Regions from separate parts of the Delftia sp. GW456-R20 genome, predicted to be linked through region 1. Evidence: predicted binding sites of a transcription regulator. Region 1 holds the regulator's gene; each other region holds the start of a gene.
What was found. Region 1 encodes FNR, which switches genes on or off when oxygen is low (the NO sensors DNR and NnrR bind a similar motif). Its sites were predicted from a motif close to TTGATNNNNATCAA; they were not measured.

Region 1 (9,479 bases):
AGCGCGCATTGCAGTCCTCCAGCCGGCCGCGCCAGTCGGGCACGGACAGCAGCAGCGGTGCTGGCGCAGGTTCGGTGGGTGCAGGCTCGGGGGCCACCACGACGGGCGGCAGCTCCTGCGGCGGCGGGGTGCGCACCTCGGCGGGCCAGGTGTCGCTTTTGTGCGGGACACAGCGCACCACCTCCAGGCCCAGGGATTTCAGGGTCTGGATCTGTGCGCTGGAGGTGATCTTGAAGCTGCTGACCGGAAAGGGATGGTTCAGCCACCCAACATCGAGCTGGACAAACATGCCCGGACGGAGGTCTCGGATATCGATGAGGACGGAATGGTTCACGCGCGGCAACGGCCCCGAGGCTGAAGGAATCGGCAATATGTAAGCCGATGATTCGGGCATTATCTCCAGTTCTGAGGGCCTCGCAGCCAATCCGCGACCCCAGGTGCCAAGTCTGGCCTCAGCTGTTGCTCAACGGCACCAGAGGCTGGGCTTGTAGATCAGGTCCATCCACAGCGCCCAGACGGCCACGCCCACCAGCATCAGGCCGGCCAGGCGCGTGCCCCATTCGGCGCGCAGACCGTTCAGGCGCTGCCGGCCCAGCCGCCACAGCCAGGGGCCGGCCACCAGCCACAGCCCGCTGCCCACGCCAAAGGCCGCCATGGCCAGCGCGCCCTGCAACGGGCCGCCGCTGAGCGCGGCGACCAGCACGGCCGAATACAGCAGTCCGCAAGGCATGAGCGCCCAGGCATAGCCTGCCGCCAGCGTGCCGCCCGGCGCCGACACCCAGGGCTGCACGCGCCGCCAGGCGGCGCGGCCAGCAGACTCCAGCCAGGCGGGCTGGCGGGCCTGCACCATCATGGCCAGGCCCCAGGCCATCACGGCGACATGGGTCAGCGTCCAGAACGGCTGCAGCGCCGTGGTCTGGCTGGTGAGCCAGGACAGGCTCTCCATGGCCAGGGCCGAGGCAGCGCCCAGGCTGGCATAGCCGGCCAGACGGCCGCCGTGGAACAGCGCCGTGCGCAGCCACAGCCGGCTTTGCAATCCATGCACGGCCACCACCTGCGAGCCGCCGCCCTGCCCCGCCCCGCCCGTGACCACGCCGCAGGGCGCAGCGCACATGGCAAGGCAATGGGGCCCGCCGACGAGCCCCATGATCAAAGCGGTCCAGAGCAGCGACAACAGCATGGGGCCTAGATGATCCTCGAAAACCGCGCCCGGTTCTTGTCCGCCTGCAGATATCGGTCAAACAGCATGGCTACGCCGCGCACGAAGTACCAGCCCATGGGCGTGACCTGGAAGCCCTCGTCGCTGATCTGCACCAGGCCCTTGGCCTGCAAGTCCTCCAGGGCCGCCATCTCGGGCGCGAAGTACTCGCGAAAGCCCAGCAGCCAGGCCTGCTCCATGGGCTCGAACAGCACGGCGCCCTGACACATGATGGCCATGATGACGGCGCGGCGCACCAGGTCGTCGCGCGACAGCGCCAGGCCCCGCACCACGGGCAGGTGGCTGGCGTCGATGGCGTCGTAGTACTCCTCCAGCGTCTTGGCGTTCTGGCTGTAGCTGGCACCCACCTTGCCGATGGCCGACACGCCCAGCGCAATCAGGTCGCAGTCGGGCTGGGTGCTGTAGCCCTGGAAGTTGCGGTGCAGCCGGCCCTGGCGCTTGGCCACGGCCAGCGAGTCCTCGGGCAGGGCGAAGTGGTCCATGCCCACATAGACATAGCCACCGTCCATGAACGCGGCGATGGAACGCGACAGCATGGCCAGCTTGTCGGCCCCCTGGGGCAGATCCTCGGCCGCAATGCGCCGCTGCGGCTTGAAGCGCTCGGGCAGGTGGGCATAGGCATAGAGCGCGATGCGGTCGGGCCGCAGCGCGTTGACCTGGGCCAGCGTGCGCTCGAAGGATTCGGGCGTCTGCTTGGGCAGGCCGTAGATCAGGTCCACGTTGATGGAGGCAAAGCCCAGCTGCCGCGCGGCCGCCACCAGCTCGAACACCTGCTCGGCCGGCTGCACGCGATGAACCGCGATCTGCACCTGTTCGTCAAAGTCCTGCACGCCGAAGCTCAGGCGGTTGAAGCCCAGCTCCTTGAGCACGGCCAGGCGCTCGACGCTGACGGTGCGCGGATCGACCTCGATGGAGTACTCGCCACCCGGCTCCAGCTTGAAATGCTCGCGCAACAGGCCCATCAGCGTGCGCAACTCGTCGTCGGAGAAGAAGGTGGGCGTGCCGCCGCCCAGGTGCAGCTGGCTGACGGTCTGGCCCTTGCCGCAATGGGCCGTATGCAAGGCCATCTCGCGCGCCAGGTAGTCCAGGTAGACGGCGGCGCGATCGTGGTGGCGCGTCACGATCTTGTTGCAGGCGCAGTAGTAGCAAAGCGACTCGCAAAAGGGCACGTGCACATACAGCGACAAAGGCGTGGCACGCGCTGCGGTACTCGATTTGCGTTGTTGCAGCGCCAGGATATAGTCCTCTGCACCAAAGGCCTCGACAAAGCGGTCGGCGGTAGGGAACGAGGTGTATCGGGGCCCCGGTACGTCAAAGCGACGCAGCAGCTCTGGGGTGACAGCGGTCATGGGTTTTTTCCTCTAATACCTCGACTGTGCCGCAGCACATCGGTCATGTCCTTGACTCATATCAAGAGTTGTTTGAGGGACTGCTGCGACAATTTGATCCAACTCATCGCAATCCACGAGGTCACCGCCGGCACGCTGTGTGCCGCTGATGTTTATCACTCCATGAACCTTCAGACCATCAAAGCCTCCTGCTCCAACTGCAACCTGCGCGAACTGTGCATGCCCATGGGCCTGGATGCCGAGCAGATGCAGCGCATCGACGACATCGTGGCCACGCGCCGCAAGGTCAAGCGCGGAGGCCTGCTGTTTCGCAACGGCGAGACATTCACCTCGCTGTACGCCATCCGCACCGGCTTCTTCAAGACCTGCGTGGCCACCGAGGACGGACGCGACCAGGTCACAGGCTTTCAGATGGCCGGCGAGATCATCGGCCTGGACGGCATCGTCAACGACCACCACACCTGCGATGCCGTCGCGCTGGAAGACGCCGAAGTCTGCGTCATGCCCTTCGACAAGCTGGAAGACCTGTCGCGCGAGGTCACGGCCCTGCAAAACCATGTGCACAAGGTCATGAGCCGCGAGATCGTGCGCGAGCACGGCGTGATGCTGCTGCTGGGCAGCATGCGCGCCGAAGAGCGCCTGGCCGCCTTCGTGCTCAACCTGGTGCAGCGCCTGCATGCGCGGGGCTTTTCCAAGTCGGAACTGGTGCTGCGCATGACGCGCGAGGAAATCGGCAGCTACCTGGGCCTGAAGCTGGAGACGGTGAGCCGCACCTTCTCCAAGTTCGCGGACGACAACATCATCGAGGTGCGCCAGCGCCATCTGCGCATCCTGGACACGGAGGCGCTCAAGCGCATCGTCAACAGCCAGCAGTGCCAGTGAGGCCGCAAGGGCGGCAAGCATTCATCCGCCAATGAACAAGGCCCGCGACAGCGGGCCTTGTTCATTGCAGCGGGCTCTCGCTCAGTCCCGCCCCAGCCCCTGCATGGCCAGGTCCGGGTCGGGCTCGGAGACCACGCCGTCGTTGAGATCGCGGGCCGATCGGCCCAGCATGGTGGTCATCAGGCTGGAGAGCATGGTCACGCCCCAGAAGGCGAAGAAGGCCAGCGTGTAGATGCCCTGGCGCGACCAGCCCAGGTCGCCGAGCCAATGCAGCTCCAGCGGGTCCACAAAGGCAAAAACCAGCATCTCCATCACGGCGGCTGCCAAAAAGGCAGGCCAGGCAATCCACATCCAGCGTTGGGCCAACATCAGCGATCTCCTTGTGCTGTCGAGGGGGCGCCTTCATTGTGCGCCGCGCCAACGCATGGCGCCAAGCCCCGCAGCGCCCTGCACGCCTGTAGGAAACCCTCACCCGTCGCGCATGCCGGAGATGCGATCCGCCATGCAAAAAGGCCGCGACTGCGGCCTCTTGCAGGGGTGCACGGCGATCAGCGGTCCGTGGGGTGATCGTGCGCGGGCGTGGCCGCATGGTTGCGGCCGGTGACGGCGGGCGCCATGCTCTTGGGCACTTCGCGCACGCCATCGGCACGCTCGTTGATCGTGATGCCGTTGCGGTAGTAGTCGGGGTCGATCACGGGATCGGCGCCATTGATGGCGATGATGGCCGTGATCACGGCAGCGACCACCACGGCCGCCGGGCCGGCCACCACCAGCCAGACATGGCCGAACTTCCACCAGGGCTTGCCGGCGTCGGGGTGCGAGGGAGCCTGCGCGGGCGCGGACACTGCGGGACTGGAAGACATGGGAAACCTCTTTCTTTCAGGCGGCAGGCGCGGACCGTGCCACGCCTGCCAGGAACATCACCGGGGCACCAGGAAGACGGCCTTTTCGGACGCGCGTCCCGCGCCCGAATGCACGGCATCGATATCGAAGAATACGGTGTGCGAGCCCGGCTCGGCCGAACCGTAGGGAATCTGCAGTCGCGCCGCAATGCCGCGCGTCTCGGCCGGGCCGACCTCGACTTCCTGCTCGGACGCCAGCTCCAGCCCATCGAGGCCATGGGCGCTGATGCGGTAGCGCTGGGCCTGCTCGGTGGCATTCATGATCTGCAGGCGGTAGACATTCTCCAGCTTGCCGCCAGCCACGATGCGCGACAGCGAGGCGCGGTCGCGGATCACGTCCACCTTGACCGACTGGCGCAGCGCCAGGCTCACGATCATGGCCACGCTCAAGCCGATCAGCACGGCCGAGTAGATCAGCACGCGCGGACGGAAGATGCGGCGCAGCACCTGGGCACGCCGCCACAGGCCGGCCATGGCGTTCTGCGTGGTCAGGCGGATCAGGCCGCGCGGGTACTCCATCTTGTCCATGATGGAATTGCAGGCGTCTATGCACAGGCCGCAGCCAATGCATTCGTATTGCAGACCGTTGCGGATGTCGATGCCCACGGGGCAGACCTGCACGCACATCTTGCAGTCGATGCAGTCGCCCAGGCCCTGGGCCTTGTAGTCCACCTTCTTGGTGCGCGGTGCACGCGGCTCGCCCCGGCCCGTATCGTAGCTGACGATCATGGTGTCCCGGTCGAACATGGCGCTCTGAAAGCGCGCATAGGGGCACATGTACTTGCAGACCTGCTCGCGCATGTAGCCCGCGTTGCCATAGGTGGCAAAGCCGTAGAACAGCACCCAGAACATCTGCCAGCTGCCCTGCAGCGCCAGCAGCTCGCCGCCCAGCTCGCGGATGGGCACGAAGTAGCCCACGAAGGTGAAGCCGGTCCACAGCGCAATGGCGATCCACAGCAACTGCTTGAGCGACTTCTTCCAGGCCTTCTCGAAGGTCCAGCCGTTCTTGTCCAGCCGCATGCGCGCGCTGCGGTCGCCTTCGACCTTGCGCTCCACCCACATGAAGATCTCGGTGTAGACCGTCTGCGGGCACGAGAAGCCGCACCACAGGCGCCCGGCCACGGCCGTGAACAGGAACAATGCCAGCGCCGAGATGATCAGCAGGCCCGCCAGGTAGATGAAGTCCTGCGGGTACAGCACCAGCCCGAAGAGATAGAAGCGCCGCGTTCCGAGGTCGAACAGCACCATCTGGCGCTGGCCCCACTCCAGCCAGGGCAGGCCGTAGAAAACCAGTTGGGTGAGAAACACCAGGGCCCATCGCCAGCGTGCGAAGACACCGCTGATGGAGCGCGGGTAGACCTTCTTTTCCGACTCGAACATCGACACCAGCTCGCCCGGATCAGGCGTGGCCGGCGTGATCGGAATGACTTTGCGGGGAGGCTTCCCGGTGTCATCCCCGCTCTCGGGCTTCATGGTGGGTTCCTTTGTTTTTTTGAAATATCTGAAAACTCAAAACGCAAAAAGGCGGCGCCGCAGCGCCGCCCCTGTGCTTACTGACGGACTGCGCCGTCTTTGTGCGACATGCCCCAGACATAGGAAGCAAGCACCGCGATCTGCGCCTCGGTCAGCTTGTCCTTCTGGGCAGGCATCTCGTTGTGCTTGCCGTTGTTGATCATGGCCGTGATGGCGGCCTCGCCCCAGCCGTGCAGCCAGATGTCATCGGTCAGGTTGGGCGCGCCCAGAGCCTGGTTGCCCTTGCCGTCCATGCCGTGGCAGGCTGCGCAGGCCGTGAACTTGGACTTGCCCAGCGAGGCCTTGAGCGAGTCGTGCGGGCTGCCCGACAGGCTCAGCACATAGTGCGAGAGATTGCGCACATCGTCGGGCGTGCCGACGGCAGCGGCCATGGGCGGCATGATGCCGATGCGGCCGCCCGTGATGGTTTCCCTGATCTTCTCGGGCGTGCCGCCATGCAGCCAGTCGCCATCGGTCAGGTTGGGGAAGCTCTTGCCGCCGCGTGCGTCCGAGCCGTGGCACTGTGCGCAGTTGTTCATGAACAGGCGCTCGCCGATGGCCATGGCCTGGGGGTCCTTGGCCATGTCTTCGGTGCTCATGCTCGTGAACTTGGCGTACAGCGGCTCCAGGTCCGCGCGGGCCTTGGCCATCTCGTTTTCATAGGCGCCCAGCTGCGTCCAGCCCAGCTTGCCCGCGAACGAGCCCAGGCCCGGATAGGCCGCCAGGTAGGCGAAGCCGAACACCGAGGTGATGATGAACAGCCACATCCACCACTTGGGCATGGGGTTGTTCAGCTCGCGCAGGTCCTCGTCCCAGACGTGGCCCGTGGTGTTGTCGGCCGATGGGACCACCTTCTTGCGTGCGGTGAGATACAGCAGCAGCAGGCAGCCGATGATGCCGCCCAGCGTGATCGCCGTGACATAGATCGACCAGAAGTTGTTTACGAAATCGCTCATGGGAAGTTCTCGTTCTGGTGGAGGGACTCAGTCTTGCTCGAACGGCAGCTGGGCGGCCTCGTCGAAACGGGCCTGGTTGCGGCGGGCGAACGCCCACCACCAGATGCCGATGAAGCAGGCCAGCGAGGCCAGCGTGGCCACGATGCGCATGGTGGTGATGTCCATGTCGCTCTCCTTTACTTGACCGAACGGCCCAGGACCTGCAGGTAGGCGATGACGGCGTCCATTTCCGTCTTGCCCTTGACCTGCTCGGCAGCGCCGCTGATTTCCTCGTCGCTGTAGGGCACGCCCACCTTGCGCAGCGCGCTCATGTGCTGGGCGACCACGGTGTCATCCACCTTGTTCTTTTCCAGCCAGGTGTAGGCAGGCATGTTGGACTCGGGCACCACGTCGCGCGGGTTGTTCAGGTGGATGCGATGCCATTCGTCGCTGTACTTGCCGCCCACGCGGTGCAGGTCGGGACCCGTGCGCTTGGAACCCCACTGGAAGGGGTGGTCATAGACGAACTCGCCAGCCACCGAGTAGTGGCCGTAGCGCATGGTCTCGGCGCGGAAGGGGCGGATCATCTGCGAGTGGCAGTTGTAGCAGCCCTCGCGCAGATAGACGTCGCGGCCCATCAGCTGCAGCGGCGTGTAGGGCTTGAGGCCCGCCACCGCTTCCGTGGTCGACTTCTGGAAGAACAGCGGAACGATTTCCACCATGCCGCCGACGGCGACCACCAGCAGGGTCAGCACGATCAGCAGGAAATTGTTGGTTTCCACCTTCTCGTGGGAAAAGCTCTTGGGAGCGCTATTGTTGTGATCGGACATGAGTAATGCTCCTAGACGCTCAGGCGTGGGCCACGACGGCAGGCACGGCCACCTTCACCGAACGGCCCGAGATCGCGGTCTTCCAGGTGTTCCACAGCATGACCAGCATGCCGCCCAGGTACAGCAGGCCACCGGCCACGCGGATCACGTAGAACGGATAGCTGGCCTTGACGCTTTCGACGAAGGTGTAGGTCAGCGTGCCATCGGGATTGACGGCGCGCCACATCAGGCCCTGCATCACACCGGCGATCCACATCGCGGCGATGTACAGCACGATGCCGATGGTGGCCATCCAGAAGTGCAGTTCGATGGCGCCCACCGAGTGCATCTTGGTCTTGCCGAACAGGCGCGGGATCAGGTAGTACAGCGAGCCCATGGTGATCAGGCCCACCCAGCCGAGGGCGCCCGAGTGAACGTGGCCCACGGTCCAGTCCGTGTAGTGCGACAGCGCGTTGACGGTCTTGATGGACATCATCGGACCTTCGAACGTGGACATGCCGTAGAACGACAGCGACACGATCAGGAAGCGCAGGATGGGGTCATCGCGCAGCTTGTGCCATGCGCCCGACAGCGTCATCACGCCGTTGATCATGCCGCCCCAGCTGGGAGCCAGCAGGATCAGCGAGAACACCATGCCCACGGACTGCGTCCAGTCGGGCAGCGCGGTGTAGTGCAGGTGGTGAGGACCCGCCCACATATAGGTGAAGATCAGCGCCCAGAAGTGGACGATGGACAGGCGGTAGCTGTAGACCGGACGGCCAGCCTGCTTGGGGATGAAGTAATACATCATGCCCAGGAAGCCTGCGGTCAGGAAGAAGCCCACGGCGTTATGGCCGTACCACCACTGCACCATCGCGTCCTGCACGCCGGCGTAGGCCGAGTAGCTCTTCATCCAGCCGGCCGGAATGGCCGCGCTGTTGACGATGTGCAGCAGTGCCACGGCGATGATGAAGGCGCCGAAGAACCAGTTGGCCACGTAGATGTGACGGACCTTGCGGATGCCGATGGTTCCGAAGAACACGATGGCATACGAAACCCAGGTCACGGCGATCAGCAGGTCGATCGGCCACTCCAGCTCGGCGTACTCCTTGCCCTGGGTGTAGCCCAGCGGCAGGCTGATGGCGGCGGCGAGAATGACGATCTGCCAGCCCCAGAAGGTCAGGCTGGCCAGCTTGGGCATGAACAGCCGCGTCTGGCAGGTGCGCTGCACCACGTAGTAGCTGGTTGCGAACAGCGCCGATCCGCCAAAGGCAAAGATCACGGCGTTCGTGTGCAGCGGACGCAGGCGCCCGTAGCTCAGCCATGGAATGCCGAAGTTGAGTTCCGGCCAGGCCAGCTGCGAGGCGATCAACACCCCGACAGCCATGCCTACCACCCCCCAGACGACGGCCATGATAGAGAACTGCCTTACGACGGAATCGTCGTAATAGACAGCGTTTTTATTTGAACTATCCATCGTGCACCCCTTAGATTGCTATCAAAGTGTTACGTTCTTCGCTCCCGGGCGTGTTGACCCACGTCAATCGTCCCGAAGAATGCGCTCACCCTCTTGCTCCACACTCTCGAACTGCCCGCGATACACGGCCCACCACAGGGCCGCAAGGATGGCCAGCACCAGCACCACCGACAGCGGGATCAGCAAATACAAAATATCCATGGTCAGTTCCCCGTGGCGCTGACGCGCCACGCCTTGCCCCCAGAACGGGCGCGATCCAGCTCAGTGACACCGAGCAAGAGCCGCCTCGCGGCGAAGGTGTCGTTCCCCTCCCGCGAAGCGAGAGAGGGGGAAGCGGCGCAGCCGCTCAGGGGGTGTATTTCCATCAGAACCTCCCCACCGTTGCGGTGGAGCC
Region 2 (9,479 bases), on a different contig from region 1:
TGGTAGTAGCGGTCGTAGCCGGCCACCATCAGCATCTGCTTGTACAGCTGGGGCGACTGCGGCAGGGCGAAGAACTCGCCATCGTGCACGCGGCTGGGCACCAGGTAGTCGCGCGCGCCTTCGGGCGTGCTCTTGCCCAGCATGGGCGTTTCGATGTCGATGAAGCCTTCCTTGTCCAGGAAGTTGCGCACCTGGATGGCCGTGCGGTAGCGCAGCATCATGTTGCGCTGCATGTAGGGGCGGCGCAGGTCCAGCACGCGGTTGGTCAGGCGCACGGTCTCGGACAGGTTCTCGTCGTCCAGCTGGAACGGGGGCGTGACCGAGGCGTTGAGCACGTTCAGCTCGTGGCACAGCACTTCGATCTGGCCGCTCTTGAGCTTGTCGTTGGTCGTGCCTTCGGGACGTGCGCGCACCAGGCCCTTGACCTGCACGCAGAACTCGTTGCGCAGGCCTTCGGCGGTCTTGAACATCTCGGCACGGTCGGGGTCGCAGACCACCTGCACATAGCCTTCGCGGTCGCGCAGGTCGATGAAGATCACGCCGCCATGGTCGCGGCGACGGTTCACCCAGCCGCACAGGGTAACGGTTTCGCCCATCAGGGCTTCGGTCACTAGACCGCAGTAATGGGAGCGCATGGCCATGATGAAAAGCTTCCTGCGCCCGGGACGGGCGCGACAGTTTGTTATTTGGATTCCGCGGGCAGTGTGAGATCCGGAGGAGTCACCACGCCCATCGAAACAATGTACTTGAGCGCGGCATCCACGCTCATTTCCAGCTCGATGCAATCGCTCTTGCGAACGATGACGAAATAGCCGCCCGTCGGGTTCGGCGTTGTCGGCACGAAGACGCTCAGGTATTCGTCACGCAGATAGGCGGCGACCTCTCCGCTGGGCGAGCCGGTGACGAAGGCCACGGTCCAGACGCCTTCGCGCGGCCACTGCACCAGCACGGCGGTGCGAAACGCATTGCCACTGTCCGAGAAGACGGTGTCGGACACCTGCTTGACGCTGGAATAGATGGAGCGCACCACGGGAATGCGGCTGACCACCGCATCGCCCCAGGAGACAAGCTTGCGGCCGATGAAGTTGCTGGCCGCAGCGCCAACCACCAGCAGGATCAGCAGCGTGAGCACCACGCCGAAGCCGGGAATGTGGAAACCCAGCAGCCGGTCCGGATGCCAGGCCTCGGGCAGGATGGCCAGCGTCTGGTCCAGCGTGCCGATGATCCAGTTGAGCACGCCCAGCGTGATCACCAGAGGAACAATCACCAGCAGGCCGGCGAACAGCCATTTGCGCAGAGCGGACATGAGAAATGCAAGCCTTGATTAATGGCCCGTGGAGGGTGCGGGAGCAGATGCGGGGGCCGCAGCAGGCGCAGTTGCCGCAGGTGCGGCAGATGTATCCGAGGCCTGGGTGTCTGCCGCTGGAGCCGGCGTGGCGGCGCTCTTGCTGCCGCTGTTCTTGAAGTCGGTCGCGTACCAGCCCGAGCCCTTGAGCTGGAAGCCGGCAGCCGTCAGCTGCTTGGAAAAGGCCTCGGCACCACAGGCCGGGCAGGTCGTCAGCGGAGCATCCGAGATTTTCCGCAGCACGTCCTTGGCATGACCGCAGGAGCCACACTTGTATGCATAAATAGGCATGGCGCTAATGCTTATACGAGAGAAGATGCAAAACTTTCGATTATAGGCATCCGCCCGATACTGCGGCTGCCTTGCCCCCAAAGGCCCAGGCCGGAGAGCCGCAAGCCGCATGCATCAGTCGGTACCTGATGGCCCGAAATGCAAAATGCCAGTCGCGCGGACTGGCATTCCATCAGGGCGGTGCCGGCAAGCCCCGCTGCCGGGGCGCCTGCCGCGTCCATGTTCAGCGCCGTGCCCGGCGCCGCTGCATCCCCATACCGGCCAGCATGACGGCAAGGCCCATCAGCACCAGGGCAGGCACCCCGGTGGCGGGGACCGGCTCCGGTGTCAATGCGGCAGCAACCACCAATTCCTGATCCCGCGAATTGTTGGCCGGCTCCGGGTCCGTGGTTCCACTGACCGCCGTCACCGTGGCTGTCAGGCTGCCCTGCGTGGTGGGCGTGAAGCTCACCGTGCAGGAAATGCGGGCACCCGAGGCCAGCGGCGCGCCAGTCGACACCGCAGGCGTGCATGAGGTGCTGGCACCCGCTGGCAGCCCTGCGATGGAGCAATTGGCAAAGGCCGCCGCATTGGGGCCGGCATTCGTGCAGACGAACGATCCCTTCACGGGAACACCCACGTTGGCGGTGGCCGGCAGCGTGACGCTGGTGGCCTGCATATCGGCCCGCTCCACGGGGTTGAAGGGGTGGGCCTTGGTGTTGTTGGCCGGCACCGGATCCACCGTGCTGCTGCTCGCCGTCACCAAGGCCGCGATGGTGCCCGTTGTGGTGGGCGTGAACTGCACTGTGCAGGCGATGCTGCCGCCCGATGCCAATGGCGAGGCCGTGGGCACGCTGGGCGTGCAGGACGTGGTCGCCCCGGCTGGCAGGCCGGAGATCACGCACGAGGCCGCCGTGGCCGCACTGGGGCCGGCATTGGTGCAGCTGAAACTGCCGGAGACCGGCGCGCCCACCGTCATGGTCAGGGGAAGCGTGATGGAGGTGGCCTGCATGTCGGCCCGCTCCCCGGGGCTGTAGGGACGCGAGGTCGTGTTGTTGGCAGGCACCGGGTCCGGCGTGCCGCTGCCGGCGGTGACCAGGGCCGTGAATGCCCCGCCCGCTGTGGGCGTGAAGCCCACCGTGCAGTCAATGCGGGCGCCCGAGGCCAGCGGCGATCCTGTAGGTACAGCGGGAGTGCAGGACACGGAAGCGCCTGCGGGCAGACCTGAAATGGCGCACGAGGCTGCCGCCGCAGGGCTGGGCCCCGCGTTGGTGCAACTGAAGCTGCCGGATGCCGGCGTGCCCACAGCCATGGAGGCCGGCAGGGTCAGCTCCGTGGCCCTCATGTCCGCCGACTCCCCTGGGTTGTAGGGGAAGGACATCGTATTGTTGCTTGGCACCAGATCTGTCGTTGCACTGCCGGCCGTCACCAGTGCCGTGATGGCGCCCGTGACAGCAGGCGTGAAGCCTACCGTGCAGGCGATGCTGTCGCCTGCGGCCAGCGGCGATCCTGTAGGAACAGCGGGAGTGCAGGACACGGAAGCGCCTGCCGGCAGACCTGAAATGGCACACGATGCTGCCGCCGCAGGGCTGGGTCCCGCATTGGTGCAGCTGAAGCTGCCGGATACCGGTGCCCCCACCGTCATGGACGGCGGAAGATCGACGCTGGTGGCCTGCATGTCGGCCGCTGGCGCAACCGCCAGCACAGCCAGTGTGGCCGGCTGGTTCAGGCCAATAAGACTGAGGTTGGAAGGACCGTTGGTGAAGCTGCCTGTCGCGGTCGGACGCACGTCGAGGCTCACCTCGCAGAAGGCGGCGCCCTGGGCCAGGTCTCCGTTGGACACGGTCACGGTGCTGCCGCCTGCTGCCGCCTGCACGGTCGTGCCGGGGCAGGTGGTGCTGGCATTGCCCTCGACGACCAGTCCTGCAGGCAGGTTGTCGGTAAACGACCAGCCTCGCTTGCGCAGCAGATCGGTCGTATTGGTGATGGTCATGGTCAGCCGGGAGACCTGGCCGAGGTGGATGCTGGCAGGCGAGAAGGCCTTGTCCAGCTGCGGCGTGACATCGATGATCTGCGCGTTGTCGATCGACGAATCGTTGCCCATGGAGCTGGTCTGGTCGTTGTGCAGAACAAACCCGACAGAGGCTCCGCTGAAGAGCAGGGCTCCGGGAGAGGTCACTGTCTGGGCCCTGGCCGTTTGTATGATCCCAATACCGATAGGCATCGTATTGAACGACACACCATCCACGCATGGATCGACAGCGTTCATGGAGATGGGCAGTTCCGCATTAGCGTCATTGACAAGAGAAAAACGCAGCAACGGAGCGACGAATCCTGACGAGCAGAAGTTCGCCACCACATCGGCACGGGCCGTGAGGAATCTGCTGCCGGAACTTTGCGGAATATTGGCCTTGGTGCGAAAGGCAATTGCGCCAGCAGGATAGGTTCCATTCGCTGTAAGCATCGCCATGACGTGATTTTTGACCGCATCCGCCGCACTCTGGCCCTGATAGCGCCCTGCGACCTCCGCCATCTGCTGCAGGGCGTTCCAATTGCCTTGGGAACCGCAGGCCGCACTCATCGTCGCCGAAGTTGGATCCTGGTTGAAGGACGTGACTATGCCATTGCACTGGTTGGCGCTCATCCGGTACAGGGGGTCGGCGGTATACATCTGCCCCGCAGGGTCCGCGCCCTGGTAGACCAGCAGATCCCGCCCCTCCGTGGTGATGGGGGGTGTCTGCGGGTTTTCGAAGTCCTCGCTCCAGACAATGACCGGAGCGACCGGGATCCTCGGCGCAGCCATTGCCACCTGGCCGCACAGGGCTGGCACAAGCAAGGCGCCTCCAAGCCAACTCCATCGGAACCGGACGCCAGCGACAGGCCGCAGCTTCAGCCGGCGAGCCCTCGCAATCAGTTTGAGTGTTTTCATGACGGTGCTTCCTCCCAAGCGTTTGCTATTCGGAGGTCCGCCGTACTGTCACGACCTGTGCTTCACACCACCCAAGTCAGCATTCCGGGACCTCCACAATCCCAGCCGCCGACTATATAGTTAATAACTATTGATGATTGTCATCAATTGTTTTTGCAAATGATGGTGTGACGGCGCTTACCTTTCAGGGCTGAATTCAAGAATGTCTGCGCTGCGATTGGCTAGCCACTGCGGCGCCAGTGATCCGGCCACCATCCCCGTCACTGCAGCCAGCAGTCCCGCCAATTGCTGCGGAAATGCCTCGTGCAAAGCAGGAGTGGTCATGAAGACCACCCACACGCCAATGCCCAGTGCCACGGCGCAAATGGCGCCCTGCGTGGTGGCGCGCTTCCAGTACAGCCCGAAGACCAGCGGCACGAAGGCGCCGACCAGCGGCACCTGGTAGGCGCTGGAGACCAGCTCATAGATGGGCGTTCCTTCCATCTTGATCGAGTAGGCCAGCACGCAGATGCTGAAGACGAGCACGCTGATGCGCATGGCCAGCAGCATTTCCCGGTCGCTGGCCTGGGTGCGGAACTGGCGCCAGATGTTCTCGGTGAAGGTCACGCTGGGCGCCAGCAACGTGGCCGAGGCACAGGACTTGATGGCCGACAGCAGCGCGCCGAAGAACAGCACCTGCATGACGAAGGGCATCTTGTCCATGACCAGGGTGGGCAGCACCTTCTGCGGGTCCTGCTTGAGCAACTCCGCTGCCTCCTGCGGCATGATGATCAGCGCGCTGGCCACGAGGAACATGGGTACGAAGGCGAAGCAGATATAGGCCGAGCCACCGATGACGGTGCCGCGCGTGGCGGCCTTCTCGCTGTGGGCCGACATCACGCGCTGGAACACGTCCTGCTGGGGAATGGAGCCCAGCATCATGGTGATGGCCGCGCCAAAGAAGAAGAGGATTTCATGCCAGCTGGGCTCGGGCCAGAACTGGAACAGATCGCGGCTCACGGCCAGGTCGATGACCTTGCCGGCACCGCCAGCCATGTCGCTGGCAAACCAGGCCAGCACCACCAGGCCGACGACCAGGATGATCATCTGCAGGAAGTCCGTCACCGCCACCGACCACATGCCGCCGAACAGCGTATAGGCCAGGATGGACACCACGCCGATGGCCATGCCCACGGGAATGCTGACCGTGCCGCCCGACAGCAGGTTGAACACCAGGCCCAGGGCCGTGACCTGGGCCGAGACCCAGCCCAGGTAGCTGAGCATGATGATCAGCGAGCAGACGATCTCGATGGACCGGCCATAGCGGTGGCGGTAGTAGTCGCTGATGGTCAGCAGCGTCATGCGGTACAGCTTGCCCGCGAAGAACAGGCCCACCAGGATCAGGCACATGCCCGCGCCGAACGGGTCTTCGACCACGCCGCGCAGGCCGCCCTCGATGAACTTGGCGGGCACGCCGAGCACGATCTCCGAGCCGAACCACGTGGCAAACGTGGTGGTGATGATCATGTACATGGGCAGATGGCGCCCGGCAATTGCGAAGTCGGCTGTGTTCTTGACCCGCCTGGCCGCCCACAGGCCGATGGCGATGGTCACGAACAGGTAGGCGATCACCATAGAGAGCAGCACGCTGGCACTCCTGTTTCAAAGTGGGAAAAGGGAGAGGTCCGGAAACCCGTCAGTGTTCTCAGTACCAGCGCAGCCGCACCACCAGTTGCAGCAGGATCAGCGCTATGACAAAGCCGATACCGGCGCTGACGATGGCCTGCAACAGGCGGTTGGTGAGCTTTTGCTGCTGCAGCAGCTCCTTGAGCAGTTCGTCGTGCTCGCCGGAGTTGCGCGTGAGCCGGCGATGGATCAGGCGCGGCAGCTCGGGAATGAGCTTGGCATAGCGCGGCGCCTCGGCCAGCAGCTCGCGCCACAGCCGTTGCGGGCCCATCTGGTCCAGCATCCATTTTTCGAGGAAGGGCTTGGCCGTGCTCCACAGGTCCAGGTTGGGGTCCAGCTGGCGCCCCAGGCCTTCGATGTTGAGCAGCGTCTTTTGCAGCAGCACCAGTTGCGGCTGGATCTCGACTTGAAAGCGGCGCGAGGTCTGGAACAGGCGCATCAGCACCATGCCCAGCGAAATCTCGGCCAGCGGACGGTCGAAGTACGGCTCGCAGACGGCGCGGATGGCGGCCTCCAGTTCGTCCACGCGCGTGCTCGGCGGCACCCAGCCGCTTTCGATGTGCAGCTCGGCCACGCGCTTGTAGTCACGGCGGAAGAACGCCGTGAAGTTCTGCGCCAGGTATTCCTTGTCGTACTCGGTCAGCGTGCCGACGATGCCGAAGTCCAGCGAGATGTAGCGCCCGAAGGTCTCGGGCTCCAGGCTGACCATGATGTTGCCCGGGTGCATGTCGGCGTGAAAGAAGCCGTCGCGAAAGACCTGGGTGAAGAAGATGGTCACGCCGTCGCGTGCCAGCTTGGGGATGTCCACGCCGGCTTCGCGCAGGCGCTCGACCTGGCTGATGGGCACGCCGGTCATGCGCTGCATGACCATCACGTCGTTGCGGCAGAAATCCCAGTACACCTCGGGGATCAGCACCAGGTCCAGCCCTTCCATGTTGCGGCGCAACTGCGCGGCGTTGGAGGCTTCGCGGATCAGGTCCAGCTCGTCGTGCAGGTAGTTGTCGAACTCGGCCACGACCTGGCGGGGCTTGAGGCGCTTGCCGTCGGCCGACAGGCGCTCGACCCAGCGCGCCATCATGTGCATCAGCGCCAGGTCCTTGTCGATCACGGTCTTCATGCCCGGACGCAGCACCTTGACGGCCACGTCGCGCTGCACGCCGTTGCGGTCGCTGATCACGGCAAAGTGCACCTGGGCGATGGAGGCACTGGCCACCGGCTCGCGCTCGAAGCTCACGAAGATCTGGTCCAGCTTCTTGCGGAAGGCGCGCTCGATGGTGTCCACCGCAATCTGCGAATCGAAGGGCGGCACGCGGTCCTGCAACCGGGCCAGCTCCTCGGCCACGTCGGGCGGCATCAGGTCGCTGCGCGTGGACAGCACCTGGCCGAACTTCACGAAGATGGGTCCCAGCTCTTCCAGGGCCTCGCGCAGGCGCTGGCCGCGCGGCTTGTCCAGCCGCCGGCCCAGCGTGAGCACCGCGCGTGCGCGGCGCATCCAGGGATGCTCGAAGCTCGACAGCACCAGTTCATCGAGTCCGTAGCGGAACACCACCCAGAGGATGGTCAGCCCGCGAAGAAACCGGCTCATGGCTTGTCGTTCTCGAAACCGGGCAGGGATACCACGGGGGAACCAACGGGCGCGCTGGCGGGCGCTGAGGCACGTGCGGCCTCGGGGGCGGGGGCATCGGCATCGGGCTTGCCGGCCATGCGGGCGCCTACGAACTGGCGCAGTGCCTGGGCGGCGCTGCGCGCGACCTTGGCCACGGTGTGCGCGGGCGCATCGCCGATGATGCGGGCCAGGTCTTCCTCCACGTCCCATTCGACGTGGTCCACCAGCCAGTTGATGTCGGCGGCCAGTTGCACGTCGCCCTCGATGCGGATGGAGGGCTTGTCTCCGCGCAGGGCCACCTGGGCCAGGGCCAGCGGGGAGGTCTCGGTGACTTCAAGCAGCAGGTCGGGCTGCGCGCCTTCGGGAGCCACGTTGAACAGGCCGGCGGGCGTGATCTGCAGGGCCATGGAGTAGCCGCGCCACTGCACGCGCGCCACGCGGCCCTTTTGCCGCACGAGGCGCTCCATCGCCTCTTTCTCCTGCATCAGCACATGGTTGAGGAACAGCACGAGGCGCTGATGCACCTCGCTGACCAGCCATTGCGGCGGTTGCGGACCGGCCATCACGCGTTCCATGAGACCGTTCAGAAAAGAAAAAGGGGACTGTGTTGCCATAGTCCCCGATTATTCCCGAAGTGAGAGGATGCGGCCGACGCAAATCCGGTCGAGACAAGTGGCCAGCCCATGGCGTGACCGCCTGTCGCATCCCTGGCTTGCGCCGGTCCTCTGCAAATTACTTACTGCAGTGCCTGGACGCCGGCGACCAGCCAGCCGCTGCTGCCGCTCTTGGGCTTGGTCATGTTCCAGACCTCGCGGAAGGGCGTGGGGCCTGCCGAGGCGTCCTCGCGGATCATTCCCGAGAATTCCACGCTGGCCATGTAGTCATTGCCCAGATCCTCGATGCCCAGCAACTGGGCATCGATCATGACCACGTCGGTCTGGTTGGGCTGGCCAGGGCGCTGCACCTCGCGCTCGCTGAGCTGGCCACGGATCTCGGTCAGCATCTCGTCGGTCATCATGGCGCGCAGCGAAGCGATGTCCGAGCGGTCCCATGCCGATTGCAGCGTGACGAAGTTGCGCTTGGCAGCCGTCAGGAAGCCTTCGGTGTCGAAGCCTTCAGGCACACCCCAGTTCTGCGAGCCTGCCAGGGCAGAGCCGATCTGCACGCCGGAACCCGAGGCCAGGGCGGCCGGCTGGTGGTTCTGCTCCCAGGGACGGGCCGAGGCGTCGTTGCCGACCTTCTCGGGGTTGTACTGGCGTGCCAGCGGTGCGCTGTCCACGTTGCCACCCATGTTGCCCGCGCCCGCAGGGGCCGCGTTCTGGAAGGCGAAGGGGCTGGACGATGCCTGCTGCGCACCGGCCGCTGCACGGCGCGAGCGCATGACCATGCCCACCACGACCATGATGACCAGGGCCAGCAGGGCGATCAGCAGGAACTGGCCGAAGGCGGCGCCCAGGCCCAGCGAGTGGGCCAGCCAGGCCAGGCCCAGGCCGGCGGCCAGGCCGCCGAGCATGGCGCCCCAGGGCTTCTTGGCCGGAGCGGCCGCAGGCGGCGTTGCAGGCTTGCCCGCAGCGTTCTGTGTGGCGGCGTTCTGCGGCGGCGTGTTCTGCGCCGGCGCGCGCGTAGCTTCACGCTGCGTCACATTGCTCGACTGCTTGCCCACC
Region 3 (9,479 bases), 100 kb from region 1:
GCCTGCCGCCAAAGGATGGGGGTGCTGTATGACTCCTCATTTCAGCCTGGCCGAACTCACGGCCCAGTGCCAGGGCCTGGACAACACGCTAACTCCCGAAGCCCTGCAGCGCCTGGCGCTCACGGCCGCGATGCTGGAGCGCGTAGGTGCGCACCTGGGCGTGCCCATCATCGTGACCAGCGGCTACAGCTCGCGCGCTGTAAATGCGGCCGTTGGCGGCGTCACAAGCAGCGACCACGCGATAGGCTCCGCCGTTGACATCGTGGCGCCGAAGTTCGGTGCGCCCTACGCCGTGGCCAAGACCCTGGCCCCGCACGTCAACGCGCTGAGCATCGGGCAGATCATCTATGAGAGCGTGGGAGGCAAGCACTGGGTGCACTTGTCCACACGCACGCCGGACAAGCCTGTCAACCGCGTGATCACCATCAGCGGCAAAAGCACGCTGGTGGGCATTCAGGAGGCGTAGATGCTTACCCTCCTCAAATCCCGCGCCTAGCGGCTTCTGGCCTTGGTGCTGGCATGGCAGAGCCGGGCGCACCAGCTTGCTCAGCGTGCGGTCGACAAGGCCCGCACCGACCTGGCGATGGAACGTGCGGCCGCCGCCGCACTGGTCGCTGAAACGTCAGAGCGCTATCGAAAACTGGAAAGCACCTACCGTAAAAACCTCGATACTATCGCCCGCGAGTCTGGCCGTGCACAAGCCCGCGGCTGCCGGACAGTGCGCGCCAGACACCGCAGCCCTCGATCTGCTCGCCGAGCTGCAGCGCCGCGCTGACGAGCGAGCGGGAGAATTGGCGCGCATTGCTGATGACGCCAGAAGTCGTGGTGAAGCCTGCGAGCGCACTCACGAAGCTGCAATTTCACTGATTGTGCTGGCGCACTGAGGTCTGTTTTATATATATTAATCAGAGTTGAATATTTATATTCATTTAAGAGGGAATTTTTTCTTTATAAAGATGGATATGGGTTTTTCGATAAACCTGAAGCTAAGATAAGAAATGGCTGCAATTCCTATAACGCTTAAAGCAATTGCATTTTTTTCATCAATCAACATTATTTTGGTGAATTCAATGGAAATTGATATTATTATTACATGAAACAGATATGTAGAATAAGACCAGTCGCCTAGGTGCTTAAAGAACTTTAGGCGCTTAAAATATTTCTCTTGAGTGATTATGGAAATGAAAATTAGCGCGCAAGGTATTCCATTTTTTACTGGATCGTGAGATGCTCCGCCCGCTGCGTGCAATAAATATATTCCAATAGAAAATAGAATGACTGATATTATTATGTTTATGTCCTTTGATTCGCTCTTTTCATAAAATGAGCCTATCAGTATTCCGATCATGAACTCATATATGATAGTGGATGAATAGAATTGAATATTTGGTATGAATTTTGCAGGTATGGTATTTATTAAAAATATTCCAATGAATATCATGGATATTAAGTTTTTCTTACCAAAAAATATGGCTAAGAAAAATATCAAATAGAATGCCGCCTCGAAATTTAGCGTCCATCCAACAGTAACCAGGGGGTAAATGCCAATCCCTGACGGGTTTGGTGATGGGATAAAAAGCAGACTTTTGAGGAAAAAGCTTAGTTCAAAAGCGGTGGACGGTATTAGTTTGGGCCAACTGATAACCAGTACTGCTGTAATTGCTGTGCAAATCCAGTAGATTGGTAATATTCTGGCTACTCGATGAACTGCAAAGGTCATCGCAGTTGTTGTATTATTTTTTGTGGCGAGATAAATTACAAAGCCACTTATTATGAAAAAGATATCTACACCAATTGCACCGTAGTTTGAGAGAAATGCCAGAGTTGGCGTTGCTTGGCTGAAGCCATGGACTATCTGTACATAGTGATGAGCTACTACAATCCAGGCGGCAATTGCTCGTAATATTTGAATGGAGTAAAGCACGATTTATTTATAGTCAATCCGAAGCATATTTTAAACTGTAGCTTTTGTGGATAAATGGTCGTTTTAGTGTCTCCAAAAATTCGCTGATTTTGAAATTTTGATTTTGAAGATTTTTATTACTCCCTGTTCACGAATTGTGTGGTTTCCTCGAATAAGTGTCTCTGTTGTGATTATAAAAGCGTTTCAACGGAGGATTGATATGATTGCTCCCCTGCAATCCAGTTGCCCTGCCGATCAATCGTAAGCATGCGGGCTGTGCCCCCTCGAGCGATCAGTACGAGGTCAATTTTGCAGGTGCGTTCGGAGCAATCAGGCTGAGGATTGACACCTCGCGCGTACACCACTATGCGCTCAAACGTGTCCGCCACTAGCTGGCGGGCCTGCAGTCTGGGCCCTATCTCCTGTGCCTCCACGCCGGTAGCCAGCGCGCGCCAAGCGGCATCGGCGCCAGCGATGTCTGTGCGCGTCGCGCCGGCCAGATCCAGTTCGGCCGCCTGCAGCCGGGCTTGAGCAGCGGCCAGGTCGACCTCCAGCTAGCGGGCGCGCCATGCGAACACTGCCGGCGTGCCCTCATCGGCGCTGGCCAGCATCGCGTCGGTGAGCTTGTCGAGCTGGGCGCTGATCTGGTCCACCTCCTGGCGTGCTGCAACCACCTGGGCGCGGGGCGCCTGGTTGCGGTCTGCCCCGTACAGCGCCTGCAAGTTCACGATGTCGCTGCAATAGGACATGATCGCGCGCTCAACAGGGGCCACGCTGGTGCTCCCTGACACTGGGCAGCCCCCGCCATAGGCGGCAGCCGAGGCGCAGAGCAGGCGCCGATTTCCGTCGCGTAGTCTCCCATCTGGCAGGCGATTCTTGGTCGCCAGGTGCTGGCCGGACATCGGGCGGCCGCAGTATCCGCAGATCGTGATACCGAGACCTGTGATGACATGCGGCAGATCCCCTTTGACCCGCCTGCGGCCGCTCTGCGCGGCGACGCGCTGCAACTCGGTCCACTCGTCTGCACTCAGTAGAGCAGGGTAGTAGCCGCGCAGCTGGTACTCCTCGCCATCGATGGCAATGGGCTTGATGCCTGCAAGCTGGGGCATCTTCAACAGGCGGTAGATCTGCGGCGTTCTCCGCCGATGTGCTGTAGAGCTTCAGTCCCTCGGCATCGAGGCGCTGCACAATGCCCTTGCTCCCATGGCCTTGGACATATAGCTGACCGGCCCGGCGCACGGCGGCCGCGCGGTCGGAGTCGATCTCCCGTCCGCCTTCTACCTCCTTGACCCATTCGGGTCATGTCCCTGGCGCACATGCCCCCGATACGTGCCGTTCTGCCACCCCTCGCACAAACGCCTGATGCTGGCCTTCACGCGCTTGCTCTTCGTGTCGCTTTCTTCGTGCGCGCGGATCATCACCAGCAGGCTGTAGACCAGATCCATGGGGTTTTCCTTCAGCCGTGCCCGGCTGTAGGCCTTTCCGTCGCTCGCTGTGACCACGGTGATGCCCGCATTTACAATCTGGGCCAGTTGCGCCTGAGCCTGGATGGGCTCTGCGCGAGAGAGGCGGTCCAGCCCCTCCACGATCAGCACAGATCTATGCGGTACACGCTCGTCCTCCACGGCCCGCAGGAACACCCCGAGCGCACCACTTTTGATGTGCTGCTGGTGGTAAGCGCTCAGGCCCTCGTCGCGAAGGGTCAGGCTGCTGTCAAGCTGCAGGCCGTGCTCAGAGGCCCATTTTTCCGCGTATGCCAGCTGCCTGTCCGTGCTGCTCCCCGTTGACTGCTTGGGGTCCGAGAACCGCAGGTAGCTATAGACAAGACCTTTAGAAGTTTTTCCCATGAATGAAACTGCTGTCAAAGTGGATCGGCTGCCCCGTATAGGTATGGTCTCCCTCGGGTGCCCCAAGGCACTCACGGACTCCGAACTCATCCTTACCCAGCTCAGCGCCGAGGGTTACCAGACCTCCAAGACCTTCGAGGGCGCTGACCTGGTGATCGTCAACACCTGCGGCTTCATCGATGACGCCGTGCGCGAGAGCCTGGACACCATTGGCGAGGCGCTGGCCGAGAACGGCAAGGTCATCGTCACGGGCTGCCTGGGCGCCAAGGCGGGCAAGGATGGCGGAAACCTGATCCAGGAAGTGCATCCCAGCGTGCTGGCCGTGACCGGTCCGCACGCCACGCAGGAGGTGATGAACGCCGTCCACACCCATCTGCCCAAGCCGCACGATCCCTTCATCGACCTGGTGCCGGGCGCCTTTGGCGAGGCGGGCATCAAGCTCACGCCCAGGCACTACGCCTACCTGAAGATCTCCGAAGGCTGCAACCACCGCTGCACCTTCTGCATCATCCCTTCCATGCGCGGCGATCTGGTTTCGCGTCCGGTGGGCGATGTGCTCAAGGAGGCGCGTGCGCTGTTCGAGGGCGGCGTCAAGGAGCTGCTGGTGATCAGCCAGGACACCTCGGCCTATGGCGTGGATGTGAAGTACCGCACGGGCTTCTGGGACGGCAAGCCGGTCAAGACGCGCATGCTCGAACTGGTGCAGACGCTGGCCGAGATCGCCGAGCCCTATGGCGCCTGGGTGCGCCTGCACTATGTCTACCCGTATCCCAGCGTGGACGAGATCATTCCGTTCATGGCCACGGGTCGCGTGCTGCCCTATCTGGACGTGCCCTTCCAGCACAGCCATCCCGATGTCTTGAAGCGCATGAAGCGCCCCGCCAACGGCGAGAGGAACCTGGAGCGCCTGCAGCGCTGGCGCGAGATCTGCCCGGATCTGGTGATCCGCTCCACCTTCATCGCGGGCTTCCCCGGCGAGACCGAGCAGGAGTTCGAGCACCTGCTGCAGTTCCTGCGCGAGGCGCAGATAGACCGCGCTGGCTGCTTTGCCTACAGCCCGGTCGAAGGCGCTGCCGCCAACGAGATTCCCGGCATGCTGCCCCTGGAAGTGCGTGAGGAGCGCCGTGCGCGCTTCATGGCCGTGGCCGAAGAGGTTTCCACTGCGCGCCTGCAAAAGCGCGTGGGCCAGACCATGCAGGTGCTGGTGGACAAGTCCGTGGGCCTGGGCAAGAAGGGTGGCGTGGGCCGCAGCTATGCCGATGCCCCCGAGATCGATGGCCTGGTGCACCTGCTGCCGCCCGAGAAGGCCAGCAAGACCTACAAGGTGGGCGACTTCGTGAAGGCGCGCATCGTGGGCACGCAGGGTCACGACCTGGTGGGCCAGCCCGTGTAAGGCCTGCATTCGCATCCCTGAAAAGCGGGCAAGGTTTTCCTTGCCCGTTTTTTTTGTCCTTGATGGTCCAAGGCCTGATTTTGATCAAGGCGTTCAGGTCGCTTCGCTGAAATGCTGTCCCTACTTTGACGCAAAGAAAGGATGGCGCGAATGAACAGGACCATGAAGGCCGCCGTGGTGCGGGAGTTTGGCAAGCCGCTCACCATCGAGGAAGTTCCGGTGCCCAGGCCCGATCCCGGCCATGTGCTGGTGAAGATCGAGGCCTGCGGCGTCTGCCATACCGACCTGCACGCGGCGCAGGGCGACTGGCCCGTCAAGCCCAATCCGCCTTTCATCCCCGGCCATGAAGGCGTGGGCTATGTGGCCGCCGTGGGTGCAGGCGTCACCCATGTGAAGGAGGGCGACCGCGTCGGCATTCCCTGGCTCTACACGGCCTGCGGCCATTGCGAGCATTGCCTGGGCGGCTGGGAGACGCTGTGCGAGCAGCAAAAGAACACCGGCTACTCGGTCAACGGCGGCTTTGCGCAGTACGCGCTGGCCGATGCCAATTTCGTGGGCCTGCTGCCGGGCAGCGTGGACCTCATCGAGATCGCTCCCGTGCTATGCGCGGGCGTCACCGTCTACAAGGGCCTGAAGGTCACCGACACCAAACCCGGCAACTGGGTGGTGATCTCGGGCATCGGCGGCCTGGGCCACATGGCCGTGCAATATGCCAAGGCCATGGGCCTGAATGTGGCAGCGGTGGACGTGGATGACGACAAGCTGGCGCTGGCCCGGCGCCTGGGCGCACAGGTCACGGTCAACGCCATGACCACGGACCCTGCGGCCTACCTGAAAAAGGAGATTGGCGGCGCACACGGCGCCCTGGTGACGGCGGTATCGCCCAAGGCCTTCGAGCAGGCGCTGGGCATGGTGCGGCGCGGCGGCACGGTGTCGCTCAACGGCCTGCCGCCCGGCAGCTTTCCGCTGCCCATCTTCAACATGGTGCTCAGCGGCGTGACGGTGCGCGGCTCCATCGTGGGCACGCGGCTGGACCTGCAGGAGTCGCTGGACTTCGCGGCCATGGGCAAGGTCAAGGCCACCGTGTCCACAGACCGGCTGGAGAACATCAACGACATCTTCGCGCGCATGCATGAAGGCAAGATCGAAGGGCGCGTGGTGCTGGACCTGAACGCCTGACGCCTTGCCCACCCCAAAAAACAGGCTTCCCTTGGGAAGCCTGTTTTGCATGGCGCATGCCTTACACCATCCGGCGGATGGGGCGCTTCTTCCAGACCAGCTTGTAGTAGGCGGTCTGCAGGCACAGCGTCAGGGTGTAGGACAGCGGAAGCGCCATCCAGATCCCCATCAGCCCGAAGCCGCGGCTCAGCCACCAGGCCATGGGCAGCTCCAGCACGGCGAGCACCGTGATGGTGATGGCCGTGGGAATGACCACATCGCCGCTGGCACGCATGATGGACGACAGGGCGATGAAGCAGCCCAGCAGCAGGCCGCTCCACAGCACGATGTACAGCAGCTCGATGGCCAGCACCAGCACCTGCTCGTCGGTGATGAACATGCCCAGCAGCGGCCGTGCGAACAGGCTGCCGATCAGGGCCAGGGCGGCGCCCAATGCCAGGTTCATGCGGATGGCCGTGGCCGTGATGGCTCCCAGGCGCTCGCTGCGTCCCGCGCCGATGGCCTGGGCTCCGAGGATGGAGGCCGTGATGGCGACCGAGATCACGGGAAACTGCGCAAACGAGTTGATCTGGTTGACCGCGCCATAGGCGGCCGTGGCGCTGGAGCCGAAGCCGTTGACCAGCGACACGACGACCAGCCCGGCCATGGACGAGGCAATCATCTGCACGCCCGTGGGAATGCCCACGCGCAGGATGCTCTTGAGCAGGGTCCGGTCAATGCGCATCGCCTTCCACAGCGCGGCATTGGGCGCCAGCGGGCTGCCGATGCGGCGCAGCCGCCAGCCCAGCCAGGCCAGCGCCAGGGTGAAGCCCAGGATCATGGATACACCTGCGCTGGCCACGCCCAGGCGCGGCAGGCCGGCCCAGCCCGCGATCAGCGCCGGGGTGCAGGCCAGGCCCGTGCCCGTGGAGATCAGCAGGGCCAGCATGGGCGAGACCGTGTCGCCCACGCCGCGCAGCAGCGAGGTGGCCAGCAGGAACACGAACAGCCCCGGCATGCCCAGCAGCACGATGCGCGAGTACAGCGTGGCCTGCTCCATGATGTCGGGCGGCGTGCCCAGCAACCGCATCAGCGGCTCGGTGAACAGCCCGCCGAACAGGGCCACGATGGCGCCGAACAGCAGTCCTATGCACATGGCCGTGCCCGCAATCGCGCGCAGCTTGTCATGCATGCGCGCGCCGTAGGCCTGGCCGATCAGCACCGAGGAGCCCGCGCCCAGGCCGATCACGAAGGCGATGAAGAGGAACATCACCGGAAAAAAGGCCGCGACGGCGGCCAGCGCCTGCACACCCAGCATCTGGCCGATGAAGACGCTGTTGATGGTGCCCGACAGCGATTGCAGTATGTTGGCCAGCACCATGGGGCCCAGGAACACCAGAAAGGTGCGCCACAACGGCTGGCTGCCGGCAATGGGCGGCCCGCCGTGGCTGGATGCGGCAGGCGCGGCGGCCTGGGGCAGGGGTTCGGTTGGTTTCGTCATGTTGTGTCTGGTAATGCGACGAGAAAAGCAGTGAGGTCGGGCCGTTTCAGGTCTTCAGTCCTGGGCTGGCGCCGCAGGTGAGCCCGCCCACACGGGGCCGCCCAGTTGCTGCAGATAGCTTCGCACATCCTTGGGCCAGGCGGCGGTGTGCTGTGCAAAGGCTTCGGCCTGGCGTGCAAACAGGGCGCGGCTGGCGTCCTCGAAATGGGGCAGGTCGCCCGCCATCTCGCTCATGAAGCGGTAGACGGCTTCGGTGGCGGCGCGCACGGCATCCTGTGCGGCGTGCTTGCCGCGCGCCTCGTCCACCAGCCTGCGCAGTGCGCCGGAGGCGCCGCCGGGCTGGCGGTTGAGCCATTCCCAGTGGCGCGGCAGCAAGGTGACTTCGCGTGCCACCACGCCCAGCTTGGGGCGGCCCACGCTGCGCGGGGCGGCGGCTTGACCGGGTGCGGGCGATGCGGCCAGTTCGCTGCGCCAGTCCAGGTCCAGCCGCATGCCGCTGTGGTCGTCGAAAACCCACAACGGCGGTGCCGATCCACTGCCCTGCGCCTGTTGTTCATGGCTTTGCAGGAACTGCAGGACGGCAGGCCTGTCCCCCTGGAGCAGACGGCCATGGCCCTGGAAGATGGTGTAGCTGGGTGCGGGCTCGGCGCCCGCCATGCAAGAGTCGGTAGTCATGCGGAGGATATTAGCCGGGTAAAATTCGCAAGTCAATTAAATCCGGGTAAATATCTGCGTGGATACCGCGCGCCCAAAGAAAAAGCCCCTGGCAGAGACTGCCAGGGGCTTCGCAGAGGGAACTGCAGGCGTTGTTTAGACGCGCTTGCGGTACTCGCCCGTGCGGGTGTCGATTTCGATCTTGTCGCCCTGGCTCACGAACAGAGGCACGGGCACTTCGAAGCCGGTGGCAATCTTGGCAGGCTTGAGCACCTTGCCCGATGTGTCGCCCTTGACGGCGGGTTCGGTCCAGGTGATTTCGCGTTCCACGGAAGTGGGCAGTTCGCAGGAGATGGCCTTGCCGTCGTAGAACACGACTTCGGCTTCCATGCCGTCTTCCAGGTAGTTGATGGCGTCACCCATGTTGGTGGCTTCCACTTCGTACTGGTTGAAGTCGGCATCCATCCACACGTACATCGGATCGGCGAAGTAGGAGTAGGTGCACTCCTTCTTGTCCAGGATCACGTTGTCGATCTTGTCGTCGGCCTTGAAGACGACTTCGGTGCCCATGTTGCCCAGCAGGGACTTGAGCTTCATGCGGACGGTGGCGGCGCCGCGGCCACCGCGAGCGTATTCGGTCTTCAGGACGATCATCGGGTCCTTGCCGTGCATGATCACGTTGCCGGCGCGGATTTCTTGAGCGATTTTCATAGCTTGCTTGGCTGAGGTTGAGCCGCTCAACAGGGCAGGCAAGCGAAGTCGCTGGGACGGTGCGCCTGCCGCAGTTCCGCGGCGGGTGCAACCCTGGTTGGTCGATGGCGGCCGGCTGGCGGTCGCCCGCAGCGGCGCCTCCAGGGAGGCAAAACGTGCATTCTAGCTTTTTTCGGTCACGAAAGCTTGTAGCTGCTCAATCAATGGGGTCTGTTGCAGCAGCCGCAGGCGTGCCGCCTGCACGCATTCCTGCCATTGCTGCAGCAGCGCAGGCGTGATTGCGGGCAGGGTGCTTGCCGGTGCCATGCCGTT

Region 2: the regulator FNR is predicted to act here: its motif matches at 4,675-4,688, upstream of A4F85_RS29900 (DUF7933 domain-containing protein).
Region 3: the regulator FNR is predicted to act here: its motif matches at 5,218-5,231, upstream of adhP (alcohol dehydrogenase AdhP).

What each region holds. Positions count from the first base shown of each region.
Region 1 is NZ_LWCN01000004.1:1,310,325-1,319,803, forward strand. It holds gene A4F85_RS11255 (HD-GYP domain-containing protein) at 1-394, opposite strand, end outside; gene A4F85_RS11260 (sulfite exporter TauE/SafE family protein) at 464-1,180, opposite strand; gene hemN (oxygen-independent coproporphyrinogen III oxidase) at 1,186-2,568, opposite strand; gene fnr (fumarate/nitrate reduction transcriptional regulator Fnr) at 2,731-3,450, shown strand; gene A4F85_RS11275 (hypothetical protein) at 3,532-3,819, opposite strand; gene A4F85_RS11280 (FixH family protein) at 3,999-4,313, opposite strand; gene ccoG (cytochrome c oxidase accessory protein CcoG) at 4,371-5,825, opposite strand; gene ccoP (cytochrome-c oxidase, cbb3-type subunit III) at 5,903-6,820, opposite strand; gene A4F85_RS11295 (cbb3-type cytochrome oxidase subunit 3) at 6,848-6,985, opposite strand; gene ccoO (cytochrome-c oxidase, cbb3-type subunit II) at 6,997-7,629, opposite strand; gene ccoN (cytochrome-c oxidase, cbb3-type subunit I) at 7,649-9,085, opposite strand; gene ccoS (cbb3-type cytochrome oxidase assembly protein CcoS) at 9,149-9,286, opposite strand; gene A4F85_RS11315 (heavy metal translocating P-type ATPase) at 9,450-9,479, opposite strand, start outside.
Region 2 is NZ_LWCN01000005.1:393,420-402,898, forward strand. It holds gene aspS (aspartate--tRNA ligase) at 1-641, opposite strand, end outside; gene A4F85_RS25785 (DUF502 domain-containing protein) at 683-1,306, opposite strand; gene A4F85_RS29895 (FmdB family zinc ribbon protein) at 1,325-1,636, opposite strand; gene A4F85_RS29900 (DUF7933 domain-containing protein) at 1,860-4,544, opposite strand; gene A4F85_RS25795 (sodium:solute symporter family protein) at 4,722-6,170, opposite strand; gene ubiB (ubiquinone biosynthesis regulatory protein kinase UbiB) at 6,229-7,794, opposite strand; gene A4F85_RS25805 (ubiquinone biosynthesis accessory factor UbiJ) at 7,791-8,429, opposite strand; gene A4F85_RS25810 (Tim44 domain-containing protein) at 8,552-9,479, opposite strand, start outside.
Region 3 is NZ_LWCN01000004.1:1,207,596-1,217,074, reverse strand. It holds gene A4F85_RS10815 (hypothetical protein) at 1-32, shown strand, start outside; gene A4F85_RS10810 (D-Ala-D-Ala carboxypeptidase family metallohydrolase) at 29-466, shown strand; gene A4F85_RS31310 (DUF2514 family protein) at 552-884, shown strand; gene A4F85_RS29565 (acyltransferase family protein) at 926-1,924, opposite strand; gene A4F85_RS31305 (zinc ribbon domain-containing protein) at 2,458-3,012, opposite strand; gene A4F85_RS31300 (recombinase family protein) at 3,181-3,750, opposite strand; gene rimO (30S ribosomal protein S12 methylthiotransferase RimO) at 3,749-5,143, shown strand; gene adhP (alcohol dehydrogenase AdhP) at 5,294-6,322, shown strand; gene A4F85_RS10790 (MATE family efflux transporter) at 6,384-7,802, opposite strand; gene A4F85_RS10785 (DUF2239 family protein) at 7,857-8,459, opposite strand; gene efp (elongation factor P) at 8,613-9,167, opposite strand; gene earP (elongation factor P maturation arginine rhamnosyltransferase EarP) at 9,330-9,479, opposite strand, start outside.